4 regions of the Pantoea sp. R13S299 genome follow, and region 2 is predicted to be linked to each of the others. Evidence: predicted binding sites of a transcription regulator. Region 2 holds the regulator's gene; each other region holds the start of a gene.
The links. Region 2 encodes LexA, which represses DNA repair genes until DNA is damaged. Its sites were predicted from a motif close to TNCTGTATGTACATACAGNA; they were not measured.
Positions count from the first base shown of each region.

Region 1: ACN1CO_RS07645 (DinI-like family protein) is a predicted target of LexA. The motif match lies at 1,804-1,823, and genes of this name have one in related genera.
Region 3: umuD (translesion error-prone DNA polymerase V autoproteolytic subunit) is a predicted target of LexA. The motif match lies at 2,239-2,258, and genes of this name have one in related genera.
Region 4: uvrB (excinuclease ABC subunit UvrB) is a predicted target of LexA. The motif match lies at 2,092-2,111, and genes of this name have one in related genera.

Region 1 covers NZ_JBLYEF010000001.1:1,567,746-1,571,940, forward strand. Annotated here, with positions in the region: gene amyA (alpha-amylase) at 1-133, shown strand, start outside; gene yedD (lipoprotein YedD) at 236-709, opposite strand; gene ACN1CO_RS07635 (DUF6388 family protein) at 963-1,286, shown strand; gene iraP (anti-adapter protein IraP) at 1,387-1,686, opposite strand; gene ACN1CO_RS07645 (DinI-like family protein) at 1,862-2,101, shown strand; gene ACN1CO_RS07650 (hypothetical protein) at 2,140-2,406, opposite strand; gene ACN1CO_RS07655 (hypothetical protein) at 2,557-2,898, opposite strand; gene ACN1CO_RS07660 (hypothetical protein) at 2,882-3,268, opposite strand; gene ACN1CO_RS07665 (helix-turn-helix domain-containing protein) at 3,404-4,036, shown strand; gene ACN1CO_RS07670 (hypothetical protein) at 4,094-4,195, opposite strand, start outside.
Region 2 covers NZ_JBLYEF010000002.1:31,695-35,889, forward strand. Annotated here, with positions in the region: gene plsB (glycerol-3-phosphate 1-O-acyltransferase PlsB) at 1-1,400, opposite strand, end outside; gene ACN1CO_RS11135 (diacylglycerol kinase) at 1,529-1,897, shown strand; gene lexA (transcriptional repressor LexA) at 2,003-2,617, shown strand; gene dinF (MATE family efflux transporter DinF) at 2,716-4,038, shown strand.
Region 3 covers NZ_JBLYEF010000001.1:1,025,276-1,029,470, forward strand. Annotated here, with positions in the region: gene ACN1CO_RS05040 (manganese catalase family protein) at 1-282, opposite strand, end outside; gene ACN1CO_RS05045 (biofilm development regulator YmgB/AriR family protein) at 563-757, opposite strand; gene ACN1CO_RS05050 (hypothetical protein) at 1,359-1,583, shown strand; gene ACN1CO_RS05055 (hypothetical protein) at 1,692-1,943, opposite strand; gene umuD (translesion error-prone DNA polymerase V autoproteolytic subunit) at 2,280-2,699, shown strand; gene umuC (translesion error-prone DNA polymerase V subunit UmuC) at 2,702-3,970, shown strand.
Region 4 covers NZ_JBLYEF010000001.1:350,975-355,169, forward strand. Annotated here, with positions in the region: gene bioD (dethiobiotin synthase) at 1-569, shown strand, start outside; gene ACN1CO_RS01795 (ABC transporter ATP-binding protein) at 573-1,295, opposite strand; gene uvrB (excinuclease ABC subunit UvrB) at 2,188-4,195, shown strand, end outside; gene ACN1CO_RS01805 (gluconeogenesis factor YvcK family protein) at 4,193-4,195, opposite strand, start outside.

The DNA of each region.
Region 1 (4,195 bases), on a different contig from region 2:
TGAAGGTTTTGCCGGTAAGGTCTGGCGCGATCACCTGGGGAACCGTGAAGAGACCATTACCGCTGACGAGCACGGCACCGCAGTGTTTGTCTGTAACGGTGGCAGCGTCAGCGTCTGGGTGGTTGCAGAATAAAGTCTTTATAGAATTGACGTGGTAAAAACAAAAACCGCCCCGGCAGGCAAGAGCGTGAAGTGCGCTCTGCCCGACCGGGGCGGTTCTGTTATAAGTCTGCTGTTACGACTTCGCGTTGTTTTCAGTAATCGGTGTGCGCAGCAGTTGCGGTTCGATGTTCTGAATCACGGCGGCTTTTGGCTGCTTCGCGACTTCTTCCAGTGCCTGCTGACATTCGACGGTCGGACGCTCAACTTTACGCAGGGTCATCCGGTCGTAGCTCAGTTCGCCATTTTCCACCACCAGCGGCATCACCCGCAGCTGGCGTGTCACGTTGACATAATCGCCGCCGAGACGCGTCAGTTTGCCCGGCTTCGCGATCACCCGCATCCACTGACGGCAATCCAGGGTGCTGCCATCCGCATTAATGATCACGCTGGCCATCGCCTTTTCGTTGATCAGGCTGCTCTGTGGGCCGACAGTTTGCCAGGTTCCCTGCAGATCAGCGGGCGCCGGCGTCTGCACCGCGTTTTCATAATCGTTAATTTGCGCACAGCCACTCAGTGCCAGGGCGGCAATCAGCATCCACTTTTTCATGTTTAATCCCTAAGATCACGTCAATGGCGGCTACGTTATAATTTTTCCACCGCGTAACGCAAGATATCTGGGTGTTCAGACACCACGGAAACCCTGATTGCGGCAGAATTTAACCGGCAGCGAGTTCAGTGGTCTGCGTTTTGACCGGCAAATCGCTGGCGAAGCGGGTTCATCCAGGGCCTTTGCCACGCCTGACAAGCGATAAACAACCCGCTACACTGGCGCGCTGCAACAGACTTACAGGAATATGAACATGAAAACGCCAGAAGCCTACTATGCCCAGGCACGCAAGATGTTTTTTACCGCGCATCCCGACTTTCAGTCTGCATTGGATGAATTAACCGAGAGCGATGCCCGTGCCGCCAACCTGTCACTGCGACAGCTGCGCGAATGGCATGCCGAACGCATCTATGCGGCCTTTTTGCGTCAGAAGAATCTGGATGGGATGATTTTCTCTATTCAGCTCGCTGAGCCGGATAAAGCGGTAGCGGCTGAAGCGATCGAGACCTATCTTAAATCTCATGCTGAGTCGCTGGGGATGAGCTGGGAAGAGTTTTGCATTAAAAACGAGCTGTAATCAGCGCCACGCAGAAGATGCCTGACACAAACAGTGCGCTTGCACTGCCTCTGGAGATGTTGCTGGATTGCCACCTTCAGAGGCGAATTTTTTCCTGGCCCTACTCTCTCTCTTCCATAGTCTTACCTTTCACTTCTACATAACTCGCGACGGCGAGCAGACGATTAATGTGCGTCAGCAGCAGGTCAACATCAGACTGCAGAAATTCGGTTGAAGATTGCGAAGCGGTAATAATCGCATCCTGCACCGTTTCTGAAATGGTCAGCGAGTTATCCTGTTTCGCCTGCACCAGCAGCGCTGCAACCAGCAGGGACTGCGCTTCCAGCTGAGCAGTCAGCTCTTTCGCATCCACATCCATCTTTGACAGTTTAAGCAGAATTTCTATTACCAGTTGTCGCATCGCAGGCCTCCTGAAGAGTAAGCCGCCATTATGTCGCGATGCGTACGCATTTTGCTAGTCGAAGATCGCGGTTTACGCGAGATAAAAATTTACGCGAAATCGGGCGCGCTGCCTTGCCACTGTTTTTATTTACAGTATTATATGTCAGCGATTTTGCCCTGAATGGATTGCCATCATGTTTGTTGAGTTAATTTATGACAAGCGCAACGTTGCCGGTTTACCGGGTGCTCGCGAGATGATTCGTGAGGAGCTGGAAAAGCGGGTGCATCGGGTGTTTCCTGACATTGAAGTCAAGGTCAAGCCGATGGAACGTAACGCGATTGATACGGATTTAAGTAAGAACGATAAAGCGACGGTTGCGCGGATTGTTGAGGAGATGTTCGACGAAGCGGAAATGTGGCTGGTGGCCGATTAATCCCTTAACGGCCACCGCATCAGTTAGCGGGAGATGACTTAGCTCTCCTGCTCGCTGTGATTAATTTCAATCTCGATGTCCTGAATAGCGGCATCCAGATCTTCCAGCAGTTTACCCTGCTTATTCAGCAACGCATCGATCCGGTCGGCGTTGGTCTTGTCTTTGTACTCACCGGCATCAAACGCTAACCAATGGCTGGAAAGGGTTTCGGTGTTGGTCTGCGCATAGTGGCGCATCTCTTTTAGCTGAGAAGTGACGTCACGCAGATAGTCAGTTTTGGTCTTGGTTTCTGTTGAATCGCTCATGCTAAATTTCCTTCTGGTCAGTTATCCAAAGTGATTAGGCTTAGCGGTTCATCAACCGGCCAATCAGCGGGCGGGCATTCAGATACAAATGTCGCCCGGAGATTTAAAACTAGTCGATAATAGCGAAGCCGCACTAGGAATAATCGGAAGTTACGGTTTCTGAGCCGGCTTCGTTGCTGGCGCCTCACTGACAATGACCACTTCTTTGACTTTTGTTACCGTTTTGTCGGCTATACGATCCGGTATGGTATCGAGCTTGTGCTGTAATGCGCCGACCTGTTCAGTCAGCAGTTCTACCCGATCATCTCGTCGCGCCGCAATTATCCGATAATCCGCCCGAATCTCCTCGATCCGCCTGTTTGCCGTGTTACTGACATACAGGAAAATAATCGTCATCAGGATGCAAATCATCGAACAGCTCAGCAGAATGCAGCCGAGAATAACTTTGCGCCGGTATGACATCGGAGCTTTAGTGCTATTGATCGTTGGCATGGGTATGATCCTCCAGAGTTGAGATGAGCCGATCAATCTCATTACGAAATTTATCGTTGTGATCGGTTTCGGTCATGGCCAGTAAAATCCCTACCGCATTCTTGATTAACCGAAGATCGGTTTCGAGTGTCGAGATACGCCGCAGATTCCTGTCGTGCCGGTCGCGTAACTCATCATTCTCCTCACGTATCAGCAGGTTGCTCTCTTTCAGCAATACCACCTGCTCTTTGTAGCTGGTTATAATTTCGCCGCCTGCCCGATTACTGGTTACGATTGACGCGATACCCGCCAATAACGGTTTCCAGAACAGTGCTGCTGCGCCCCCACCCAGAACTAACGCACCCATACTGGTAATAAGACTACTTTCCATGCCACACCCCTTTGTCCGGTAAGGTCTCTGGAACCACTGCGTGCTGAACAGCCACGTCCTCAGCCTGAAATTTAAGATTGCTTAAATACCAAGCTTAAGTATACTTAAGTCATTATCAACCAAAAAGTCAAGCTGATGAAAAATGAAACGCTGGGTGACCGCATCCGACTCCGACGTAAATCACTGCAGTTAACGCAGAAGCAATTGGCGCAGAAGGTAAAAGTGTCCCATGTGGCGATTTCGCAATGGGAAAAAGAGGAGACATTGCCGCGTGGTGAGAACCTGCTACGGCTTGCCGAAGCGCTGGGCTGCGCCCCGGCTTTTCTTATAGATGGGGATGGTCCTGTTTTCAGTGAAAGCGCGTATGGTGGTCTGCATCAGATCCCACTGCTGGCACAACGCGATGTTGCGCAATGGCTGACAGACGCCAGTTCTGTTCGGCATGAGCTGCTGATGCACAACGACATGGCGCTTTCGCAACAGAGCTTTGCCATTCGGGTGGAAGAACAGGCGATGACGCCTGCAATTCTGAAGGAAGATGTGGTGATCATTGATCCCAGCCTGACACCTCAGCCCGGCGACTGCGTGCTGGCATTGCAGCAACAGGTCGCCCTGCTTCGTACCTGGCGTCAGCGCGGCTGTGAAGATGGCATCACGCAATTTGAACTGGCACCGGTGAATATCAATTTCCCTGAGCTGCATTCCAGCCGGGATAGCCTGAAACTGCTGGGTACGCTGGTAGAGTTACGGCGTTATCGCCAGCCATAAAAAAACCCGCAGACGCGGGTTAATTTTTCATCGTACAACGGGGGTCCGGGCGGGCACTTACAGGGCGTCGGTGAGTTGATCCACAATCACCTTGCCCTGCAGATCGGTCTGCATAATGCGGTAATTCACCGGCCATGAGCGGCGGGTACTGAGTTTATC
Region 2 (4,195 bases):
TAACCCTGGCCGAGATTGCGCAACTTGCGTAAGCCGCGCACCATCTGCATGAAGCCCTCTTTCTCTTTTGCCGCACCGCGCAGTTCTTTGGCGTACGTACCCACTTCCATCACATGCTCATAGCCAATGTAGATCGGCACCAGCGTGATTGGACGATTGCCGCCGCGCAGCATCGCCTGCAGCGTCATGGCTAAAGTGCCGGTTTTAGGGTCCAGCAGGCGACCGGTACGTGAACGGCCCCCTTCAACAAAGTATTCAACCGAATAGCCGCGGGTGAACAGCTCGCCGAGATATTCGCGGAATACCGTGGCGTAGAGCTTATTGCCTTTAAAGGTACGACGAATAAAGAAGGCGCCCAGACGACGGAAAATCGGGCCGGCTGGCCAGAAGTTGAGATTGATACCGGCTGCAATGTGCGGCGGCACCAGACCCTGATGATAGAGCACATAGGAGAGCAGCAGATAATCCATGTGGCTGCGATGGCAGGGCACATAGACAATCTCGTGGCCATCCTGCGCCAGCTGACGAACCTTTTCGCCGCCATTGACGTTGATGCCCTGATAGAGACGACTCCAGAGCCAGCCCATGACACGGTCGGTGACGCGAATGGCTTCGTAGGAGAAGTTTGCAGCGATCTCCTCCATCATCTCGACGGCATTCTGCTGCGCTTTCTCATGAGAGATTTTCTTGCTGCGTGCTTCATCTTCGACGGCTTTTTCAATCGCTTTGGATTGCAGCAGACGATTAAACAGATCCTGACGCGCCGGTAAACGCGGGCCAATCGCCGCCAGTCGCTGACGGGCAAAATGGATGCGTGCCACACGAGCCAGCTTCTGAGCAATCGACTTATCGGTACCGTGCTCCGTGGCCATGCGGCGCAGCGAGACGGTTGGCGAGAAGCGGACGAAACTGTCGCGTCCATGCCAGATCACGGCAAAGAACTTCTGCACGCCGTTCAGCAACCGCAGATGTGGCGTGGGTTCGCCCTGGACTTCACGTCCTGGTGCGCGGCCAAACATCACGGTGACCGGCAGCATCTGAATATCGAGCTTAGGGTTATTGCGATGCAGGTCCAGGTAATCGTGAAAAATTTTCACCGATTCCACGCTGGGCACAAAATAGGGGAAGACGCGCGGGCCATCATGGATAAACACGTGGCGCGGCAGCAGTGAACCATCAATCTCCAGCGGAGAAAGCGGGTCGGGCAGATGATGCCGCAGACACTGTGCGCGTAAAGTCAGTAAGTCGGCCTTCGAATCGTAAGGCAAAACATACATAATAGGTCGGGTCGGATCCAGACCATGTTCAGACACGGGATCGGCCGGAATGGCCTTACTTTTTACCAAAAACGACAGTGGTAAATTAAGCAATTTGTAATAGAGTTTACGCCAACCTGACATAGACAACATGAAGCCTCTTGTTAGCAAAGCGCCGCAAGCATAGCAGAAAGTGCAGCGAAGATCTGTGGTGGTGCCAATTGCACGCAGCCCAGACATTGACGTCAATCCGATGAAAGGGTTCTCACATCATGGCAAATAATGCCACCGGACTTATCAGAATAGTAAAAGCCGCAGGTTACTCATGGCAGGGACTGCGCGCCGCCTGGCAACATGAAGCGGCGTTTCGCCAGGAAGCACTGGCTGCGCTGGCCGCTATTATTATCGCGTGCTGGCTGGATGTCGATGTGATCTCCCGCATCCTGATGATTGGCGCGGTGGTACTGGTCGTCATTGTCGAAATCCTCAATAGCGCCATTGAAGCGGTGGTTGACCGTATTGGTCAGGAGCACCATCCCCTGGCGGGCCGGGCAAAAGACATGGGCTCGGCGGCGGTGCTGATCAGCATCATACTGGCCCTGTTTGTCTGGGTCGCGCTGCTCTGGACACATTTGCGATAAGCCTTCCACAACGCGCCTCAGGGCGCGTTTTCACTGACAATCGGTTTCCATTTCACCAATACCTGTATATACTCACAGCGACTGTATAAACAACCAGGGGGCGGGATGAAAGCATTAACCAGCAGGCAGCAGCAGGTCTATGACCTGATTCGCGACCATATTTCTTCAACAGGCATGCCGCCTACGCGTGCAGAGATTGCCGCGCAGCTGGGCTTCCGCTCGCCGAATGCGGCAGAAGAGCATCTGAAAGCGCTGGCGCGTAAAGGCGTCATCGAGATCGTTTCCGGTGCATCGCGCGGTATTCGTCTGTTAATGGAAGAAGAAGTTTCAGAAGGGCTACCGCTGATTGGCCGGGTTGCTGCCGGTGAGCCGATCATGGCGCAGGAACATATCGAAACCCACTACAAAGTGGATCCGGGCCTGTTCAAGCCTTCTGCCGACTTCCTGCTGCGCGTCAGCGGAATGTCGATGAAAGATATCGGGATTATGGACGGCGACCTGCTCGCAGTACATAAAACCCAGGATGTGCGCAATGGCCAGGTTGTCGTTGCCCGCATTGATGATGAAGTGACCGTTAAACGCTGGAAAAAGCAGGGTGCTATCGTGCATCTTCTGCCGGAAAACAGCGATTTCGACCCGATTGTTGTCGATACCCGTGCACAGTCGCTGACCATTGAAGGTCTGGCGGTTGGCGTGGTCCGTAACGGCGAGTGGCTCTGATTCTGAGGGCTGCGTGCATTCGCCTTTTCTGATGCTATTCTGTCTGCCCTAATTTTGTCGCCTGCTTAACTGCAGCGACACTGAGCACGGAACGGCGAATGCGCTTTATCACGGCAACGGATAAAAATCTCTGGCGGCTTGCGCTGCCGATGATCCTTTCAAATATCACCGTTCCTTTACTGGGAGTGGTCGATACTGCAGTTATTGGTCATCTCGACAGCCCTGTCTATCTTGGCGGGGTTGCGGTCGGGACCACAGTGACCAGTTTCCTCTTTATGCTGCTGCTTTTCCTTCGAATGAGTACCACTGGCCTGACGGCTCAGGCGTTTGGTGCGGGTGATAAAACCGCTCTGGCACGCGCGCTGACGCAGCCGCTGATTATTGCGCTGCTGGCTGGTGTACTGTTCATCGCTTTACGTTATCCCATTATTCAGCTGGCGACCCATCTGGTTGGCGGCAATCCTGATGTTCTGGAACAGGCGGCGCTGTTTATTCAGATTCGCTGGCTCAGTGCGCCTGCCACCCTGGCAAACCTGGTGATTCTGGGCTGGCTGCTGGGCGTGCAGTATGCGCGCGCGCCGGTGATCCTGCTGGTGGTGGGCAATCTGGTTAACATCGTGCTCGATCTCTGGCTGGTGATGGGGCTGCACTGGGGTGTTGCGGGTGCGGCAACCGCCACGGCGCTGGCGGAGTACATCACGCTGGTCGTCGGCGGCATCATGGTCTGGCGGGTGTTAAAGCTGCGCGGTATTACGTTAAGCCTGCTGAAACAGAGCTGGCGCGGTGACAGCGGTCGGCTGCTGCGACTGAACCGGGATATCATGCTGCGCTCTCTGATGCTGCAGCTCTGTTTCGCCTCGCTGACGGTGCTAGGCGCGCGGCTGGGTCCGGATGTGGTGGCGGTTAACGCGGTATTACTGATGTTCATTACCTTTACGGCCTACGCGCTGGATGGCTTTGCCTACGCGGTTGAAGCGTTTGCCGGTGAAGCGCATGGCGCAAAAGATGGCAGTAAATTGCAGCACGTCTGGCACTCCGCCTGTCGGCAGGCAGTGGTGGTGGCGCTGTTTTTCTCACTGATCTATGCCATTTTTGGCCCGCAGATCGTTACCCTGCTGACCTCTCTTCAGTCACTCCAGCAGACTGCTGACCGCTACCTGGTCTGGCAAATAATCATGCCGCTGATCGGCGTCTGGTGTTATCTGCTGGATGGGATGTTCATCGGGGCGACGCGCGGACGCGAGATGCGTAACAGCATGGTCGTGGCGGCGGCAGGCTATTTTCTGACGCTGCTCAGCGTACCTGTGCTGGGCAACCACGGCCTGTGGCTGGCGGTGACGGTTTTCCTGGCGCTGCGCGGCCTGTCACTGTGGCTCATCTGGCGTAAGCACTGGCGTCAGAACAGCTGGTTTGACGCCTGATCCTGCGGGGGCCGATTCAGGGCGATACAGATTATTCCGTATTATTCCGCGGTTATTAAATTAGCTACTACAATTAACTTTAAGCAGCGCAGTTAACCAGCGCTTTATATCGTTATTTTGTTAAGTAGCAAGATAATAATTAAACCCCGAGAATTGG
Region 3 (4,195 bases), on a different contig from region 2:
TTTCGCTGACGCTTCCTGGTAAGAGAGCGGCGCGCCTTCAAGATTCAGCGCTACGGCGTAGCCCAGCATTTCGATATGGCTCAGCTCTTCGGTGGCGGTGGAGATCAGCAGATCCCGAATCCGCACATCACCCCGTGCGCCCATCGCCTGGAAAAAGTATTGCATCGCTACACGAATCTCACCTTCGACGCCGCCGATGGCCTGCTGTAACAGCATGGCAAACTCTGGATCGGGCTTCTCTACACGAACCGGGAATTGAAGTTTTGATGAATGATGGAACATAGTTATTTTCCTCGTCTGTGTTTGCAGTAGATGCAGGAAAAGCCTGGACACAGATATCGGATAAATAAAGCGAAACGAGAGCAATTAACCGGAATTTGCGGTCAAATAAGCGGCAAAAGAGGGGGTTTCCGGAGCTATATCTGGTCCGGCAGAGCAGGAAAACTCAGCGATAGGAAGGGGACGCAAGACTCAGTGCAGAAGACATAAAAAAAGCCCCTGAAAAGGGGCTGATTCGTGACGGGAAAAGCATCCATGCTCATTCGCATTTCCGCTTAACAATTTAGCTTTCGCTGGTGGCCGTTGCACGCTGCAGAACATGCTCCAGAGCCTGACGGTAAATATCCTGCTTAGCCACGTCACGCTCGCTCTCGAGGCGATTAATCAGGCCCAGCACGACGTCTTTATCTGAGACATGGGCTTTCGAACGGGCGAGTTCAGCGTGGACCGCCGCGATAACCTGTTGTTCGGTGGTCATGGCGGTGCCAGAGTTCATGAAGTAATCAGAAATCTGAGACTCTGTATTCATCGTTGTTTGCATGTCAGGCCTCATAAGAAATTGGGGAAGAATGCGTCGATTCAGATCCGGTTGCCGGCTGACGCAAAAAAAATGCATCTGAAGGTGGAAATCCACAACACCTTCAGATGCGGTGCAAAGCACCTTTCGTTACAAGTGATTTAACATCACGAGACAAAGTTATACAAGAATTGCAAACTTGTACAATGAAATTTGACAAAAATTAACTGGTTGGTGGTGTATATAAAATGCATGTTTTAGGCGTGCAAATAGATTGTTGCCGATTAATGCATAAAATACAGGGTATTGAGGATTTTCTCAGGACGATCAGGATTTTCAGGTCAAAAGGCCGAGGATTTTACTGATAACACCCTGACGTGCTAAAAGGGCATTTTTGGATGGATTTCAGCAAAAGCTGTACAGGTTTTAGCGCAGAAAAAACGCAGGGTGCAACGGTACTGCTGCAATCCTGGCCGTCTGACAGGCCACGCCACATAATTCGCTTCCCACGCCTGAAGCAGAAGGCTAAGGTTAAGCCCTTATTCATCACAAGGAAATGATCATGGTTCACGACTATTTCGCGATTCCGCCTGCGGGCGTGACTCAGGAACAACATAAACGTTCAGTGGCGGTGGCAGCTGCGCTGTCAGTGGCAAAAGAGTCCGTCAGTGCCTCCACGTCGGCAACCGGCTCAAAAACCTCTTGGGACCTGCAGGCCGTGGCGAATGAAATTGGTAATCTGGCCGATGCGATTCAGGATGCGCTGGAGAGTGACAGCCAGGCTTAACCCCTGACCTGCAACGCCTGAGGCCGTTGCCGGAGCGGGGCAGGTCCGGAGAATGGCAGCGTTCAGGAGCCGGTCATATCCGGCAATCGGACGCTGCCACAAGCCCGCTTATTCCACGGCAGGCGGCTCATATTTAATATATTCACGCAAGGCATCATGGATGGCCTGATTATTACCTTCCTCCAGACCGCGTTCGGCATATTCCTTCGCCAGCGCCGCCAGCACATCGTCAAACTTCCCTTTGTAATTAAGATTATTCAGCGCGATTTGCTGACCGAGTATCGCTTTTAATACCGTGGTCTCAACCTTTAACTGTGCGACTGCCTCTTCCAGATGTTTGATTCGATCGTCGTCTGCCATAACCCCTCCGTGCTTTAAAAAGGCAGAATAACCAGCCCGCTCGTAATATTCAAACCTCCGCGAATGCCAGAGAGGCGTTGTCAGATTTTCCTTAAGTCAGAATAATCAGCGGCGGAATTTATAAGATTAGTTACTGGAAGAAAAAACGCGGATATTTCCACAGTGCGGCGAAAGTAACCCGTTTCCGCTTACTCTCGCGGCAATGCGAAAAAAGTGGTTAAAAAAAAGTGCATTACCATCAACCCCTTCGCTTAAAAAACTTTTCTGTTACTTGATTAAAAGGGGGATTAGCTATTACTGTATTTATATACAGTAATTTGAAAAAGGAGTGACATTATGGAATTCATTAAACCTGCGGACATTCGCGCCGTTATGCCGTTACCGCTTTATATCGAACGTGTGCCCTGTGGATTTCCCTCCCCGGCGCAGGATTATGTCGAACAACGTATCGATCTCAATGCGCTGATGGTCCAGCACCCCAGCGCCACCTATTTTGTCCGGGTCAGTGGCGAGTCGATGATTGAGGCGGGCATTAACGATGGTGACATGCTGGTGGTCGACAGCTCACTCAACGCCTCACACGGCGATATCGTGGTCGCCGCCGTCGACGGTGAATTCACCGTTAAACGTCTCCAGCTTCATCCCTGCCTGCAACTGATGCCGATGAATACCAAATTTAAACCGATCGCTATCCAGACCGAAGATGCGCTGGAGGTGTTTGGCGTGGTGACCTTTGTGATTAAAGCGACACACTGATCATGTTTGCGCTGGTCGATGTGAACTGCTTTTATGCCTCGTGTGAGACTGTGTTCCGGCCCGATCTCCGAGGTAAACCGGTGGTAGTGCTGTCGAACAATGACGGCTGTGTGATTGCCCGCAGCGCCGAGGCAAAGAAAGCCGGCATTAAAATGGGCGCGCCCTATTTTAAAATGCGTGAAGAGCTGACGCGTCACGCGGTGCAGGTCTTCAGCTCGAATTATGCGCTCTACGCCGACATGAGCCTGCGGGTGATGACCATACTGGAAGAGATGGCCCCGTCGGTGGAGATCTACTCGATCGACGAGGCCTTTATGGATCTCACCGGCGTGCAGAACTGTATGGCGCTGGAGACCTTTGGCCGTCAGGTCAGAGAGCGGATACGCAAAGAGACCCATCTGACCGTCGGCGTCGGCATTGCCCAGACCAAAACGCTGGCCAAGCTGGCGAATTTTGCGGCCAAAAAGTGGAGCAAAACCGGCGGTATTGTCGACCTGTCGGACCCCGAACGGCAAAGAAAGCTGCTGGCGCTGATTGATGTGGCTGACGTCTGGGGCGTCGGTCACCGGATCGGCAAACGGCTCAACGCCATGGGCGTCATAACCGCGAAAGATCTGGCCGATCAAAGCACCGAGTCCATTCGCAAACAGTTCAGCGTGGTGATGGAGCGCACTGTCAGAGAGCTGCGCGGCGAATCCTGCCTGGAGCTGGAGTCGGTGACACCGATAAAACAGCAAATCATGTGTTCACGTTCGTTTGGCAGCCGTATCTCCGACTACCATCAGATGCGCGAGGCCGTCTGCGCCTATGCCGAGCGCGCGGCAGAAAAGCTGCGTCGTGAAAATCAATATTGTCGCCAGATAGGGGTGTTTGTGCGTACCAGCCCGCATGCGACTGACGAACCCTTTTATGGCAATCAGTCCACCGGCCAGTTGCTGATCCCGACGCAGGATACCCGCGACATTGTCAGCGTCGCGATGGCGTGTCTGGATAATATCTGGATTGAGGGACATCGCTACATGAAAGCGGGCATCGTGCTGGGGGATTTTTTCAGCCAGGGTGTGGCTCAGTTGGATCTGTTTGACGAACATCAGCCACGCCGCAATAGCGAAGAGCTGATGAAGCTGATCGACACCGTCAACAAGCTCGGCAGCGGAAAGCTCTGGTTTGCGGGGCAGGGGATCAACAAAGCCTGGTCGATGAAGCGCGAGATGCTGTCGCCTGCCTATACCACACGGGTAACCGATCTGCCGGTGGTTGCGCTAAAGTAGAGGCGGGCATAAAAAGTGCCGGAATAACGGTTCTGAGGCAGAACCCTATAATCAGTAAACAGACACTTTCTGGTATCACGCTTTCCGCACAGAGAAATTCTGCACTTTCCTTTCCCCACCTGGGATTCTGTGCCAGGCTTTCACGCTTTATTTTATAGCGTGGAAAATTAAGGCCTGTCTCGTGAAAACTTCAATCTTACTGACACTCGTAGCAGCGATTAGCTG
Region 4 (4,195 bases), on a different contig from region 2:
GCTATAAGCCGGTTGCGTCAGGATGTGAGATGACGCCAGAGGGGATTCGTAACAGCGATGCGCTGGCGTTGCAGCGCTTCAGCAGCGTGCCGTTAACCTATCAGCAGGTGAATCCGCTGGCGTTTATGGAACCGACTTCGCCGCATATCGTCAGCGCGGAAGAGGGCAGGCCGATTACGCATCTGGCGCTGTCGGCGGGTCTGGCGGCGCTGGAGCCGCTGGCGGACTGGATTCTGGTCGAAGGCGCGGGCGGCTGGTACACCCCGCTGTCAGAGACGCACACCTATGCGGACTGGGTGGTCAGCGAAAAGCTGCCCGTCATTCTGGTAGTAGGGATTAAGCTCGGCTGCATCAACCACGCGATGCTCACCGCCGAGGCTGTACGGGCGCGCGGCCTGCCGCTGGTGGGCTGGATCGCCAACACCGTCGAGCCGCCAGGCAAACGCTATCAGGAATATCTCACCAGCCTGAAAAACCGACTGCCTGCGCCTTGTCTGGGCACGATTCCGTACCTCACCGATGCGGCGCAGCAGGCGTCCTGTGGGCAGTATCTGACGTTGCCGGAGTAAGCCTCAGGCTACCGTCAGCCATTTATCGACGGTGTGGTCATCGAGCTGCTCCATGCTGCCCTGCGCCACATTGCGGCCGCGGTGCAGCAGCAGGAAATAGTCCGCCACACGACGGATCAGCGACAGGCGCTGCTCCAGCAGCAGGATGGTCAGCCCGTAGTCGAGATTAAGGCGGCGGATCAGGTTGCCCATCTCCTCTTCCAGCCACGGCGACATCCCATCGGTCGGTTCATCCAGAATCAGCAGTTTGGGCTGCAGCACCAGCGCGCGCGCCAGGGCCAGCTGTTGCTGCTGATCGATCGGCAGATCGCCGCTGCGCTGCTGGCGCAGTGAGTAGAGCGCCGGGAACAGATCGAACACCATTTCAGGAATGGCTCGATGGCGATCGCGCTGGCTGGCACCCGCCAGCAGCGCAATCAGCAGGTTATCTTCCACGCTCATCTGGGTGAAAATATGGCGGCCCTGTGGCACATAACCAATCCCCATCTGCGCCCGCTGTTCAGCGGGTTGCAGCAGCAGATCTTCCGGCGGCGAGCCATCCTCTTTCCAGGAGATCGAGCCGCTGTTAATCGGCAGTCTGCCCATGATGCAGTTCACCAGCGTGGTTTTACCCATGCCAGGGCGGCCCAGAACGCCGGTGCAGGTGCCAGGCGACAGATCCAGGTCCACATCCCACAGAATATGGTTTTGACCATAAAATTGATTTACCGAACGTAGACTCAGCATCTGACACTCTCCTTCCCGATCATTAGCCTGATTGCATCCGCTCTCTGTCGTCTGGCAAACAAGTCATCAGCAATGGCAACCTCTCCACTGCAGCACAGTGCGCGTATAGCGCGGTGACGCCAGTAAGTCCTGCAATTCCCAGGCCAGATCTTAAAACGGTCCTGATTCCTGCCGGAATGCGGGGTTTCAGGCATAAAAGGTGAGAAAAACTTATCAATTCCTCACGGTGGTCACGACGCTGCACTTTTGCAGTGCCTCAGGGCGCTGTTTCTGGTGCAGAGGTACAGTGAAGAGGCAATAACTCTGATTAAGAATCGTAGTGGAACGGTGAAAATTTGCGTGATGTGCCAGGCGACAGATTAAAAATGCAGAATAATCCGTCAGCAGCCGCTGCAAAATTTAACGCAAAAAAAATTATTTTCAGGATGAAGGAGAGGCAGGGAAAAATTATACACAGCTGATGGCGGCGGGGCTGCCATCACTTATCCACCATTCCTGTGGATAACCTTGTGCATTAGGTAATGAAAACCAGTTGGAAGCGAGGAAATACGCGGCCTGGTAACATAATGACGAGAATCTGGCCTTATAGGCTTAAATTAATAAAATCAGTTGCTTATCAAAAAACAAGCCTGCGATTTATCTGTCAGGTAACCGAACTGTAATTTTGTGACGCTCTATTGACAAATGTTAAATCAGATCCCGGTCTGGGGATAACATTGCGCCACGGTCTTTGCGCTATCGCGGTCACATCACCGGTGTGGAAAGTATCGCAATGCTGGCGATAAGAGTGCACCAGCACTGTTTTTATATCCAGTATTATTTTCTGGCAAAATCACCATAGCAGAGTAAAATAAGTGCCTGCCCGCCGACTTCTCCAGCAGGAACCGCATTCATGACCAAAGCTTTTAAACTGAATTCCGCCTTTAAACCTTCGGGCGACCAGCCTGAGGCGATTCGTCGCCTGGAAGAGGGGCTGGAGGATGGACTGGCCCATCAGACCTTATTAGGCGTAACCGGCTCCGGTAAAACCTTTACCGTCGCCAACGTCATTGCCGACCTCAATCGCCCGACGATGGTGCTGGCACCGAACAAGACGCTGGCCGCCCAGCTCTACGGCGAGATGAAAGAGTTTTTCCCGGATAACGCCGTCGAGTTTTTCGTCTCTTACTACGACTACTATCAGCCTGAAGCCTATGTGCCCAGCTCCGACACCTTTATCGAAAAGGATGCGTCGGTGAACGAACACATCGAACAGATGCGTCTGTCGGCTACCAAGGCGCTGCTGGAGCGACGCGACGTGATCGTGGTGGCGTCGGTTTCGGCGATCTACGGTCTGGGCGATCCCGATCTCTATCTGAAAATGATGCTGCACCTGACCCGCGGCATGATCATCGATCAGCGCAGCATCCTGCGCCGTCTGTCAGAGCTGCAATACGCCCGCAACGACCAGGCGTTCCAGCGCGGCACCTTCCGGGTGCGTGGCGAAGTGATCGATATTTTCCCGGCGGAGTCGGACGATATTGCGCTGCGCGTCGAGCTGTTTGACCAGGAGGTTGAACGTCTGTCGCTGTTTGACCCGCTGACCGGCCAGATCGATTCGGTGGTACCGCGCTTTACCATCTATCCCAAGACGCACTACGTGACGCCGCGTGAGCGTATTCTGCAGGCGATGGAAGATATCAAAGTCGAGCTGGCGGACCGTCGCCGGGTGCTGCTGGAGAACAATAAGCTGCTGGAAGAGCAGCGTATTACTCAGCGTACCCAGTTTGACCTGGAGATGATGAGTGAGCTGGGCTACTGCTCCGGCATCGAGAACTACTCGCGTTACCTCTCCGCACGCGGACCGGGAGAAGCGCCGCCGACGCTGTTTGACTATCTGCCCGCCGATGGGCTGCTGGTGGTAGATGAATCGCACGTCACCATTCCGCAGATTGGCGGCATGTACAAAGGCGACCGGGCGCGTAAAGAGACGCTGGTGGAGTATGGCTTCCGCCTGCCGTCGGCGCTGGACAACCGTCCGATGAAGTTTGAAGAGTTCGAGGCGCTGGCACCGCAGACCATCTATGTCTCGGCGACGCCGGGCAAATATGAGCTGGAAAAATCGGGCGATGAAGTGGTCGATCAGGTGGTGCGTCCTACCGGCCTGCTGGATCCGATTATCGAAGTGCGTCCGGTCGGTACCCAGGTCGACGATCTGCTGTCGGAAATCCGTAAACGCGTGGAGATCAACGAACGTGTGCTGGTGACGGTGCTGACCAAACGCATGGCGGAAGATCTCACCGAGTATCTCTCTGAGCATGGCGAGAAGGTGCGTTATCTGCACTCCGACATCGACACCGTAGAGCGTATGGAGATTATCCGCGACTTACGTCTGGGCGAGTTTGATGTGCTGGTGGGCATCAACTTACTGCGTGAGGGTCTGGATATGCCGGAAGTGTCGCTGGTGGCGATTCTGGATGCGGATAAAGAGGGCTTCCTGCGTTCTGAACGATCGCTGATTCAGACCATCGGTCGTGCGGCGCGTAACATCAACGGCAAGGCGATTCTCTATGGCGATAAAATCACGCCGTCGATGGCGCGTGCCATTGAAGAGACCGAGCGCCGCCGCGAGAAACAGCAGCTGCACAACGAACAGAATGGCATTGTGCCGCAGGGCCTGAATAAGAAGATCACCGATATTCTGGAGCTGGGCAAAAACGTGGTGAAAACCCGCGGCAAAGCGAAACCGGCACGTCCTGGCGAGGCTCAGGCGCTGGCCGATTTCCAGCTGTTAACGCCGCAGGCGCTGCAGAAGAAAATCCACGAGCTGGAAGGGCAGATGCAGCAGCACGCGCAGAACCTGGAGTTCGAACAGGCGGCCAACGTGCGCGATCAGCTGCATGAGCTGCGAACGCTGTTTA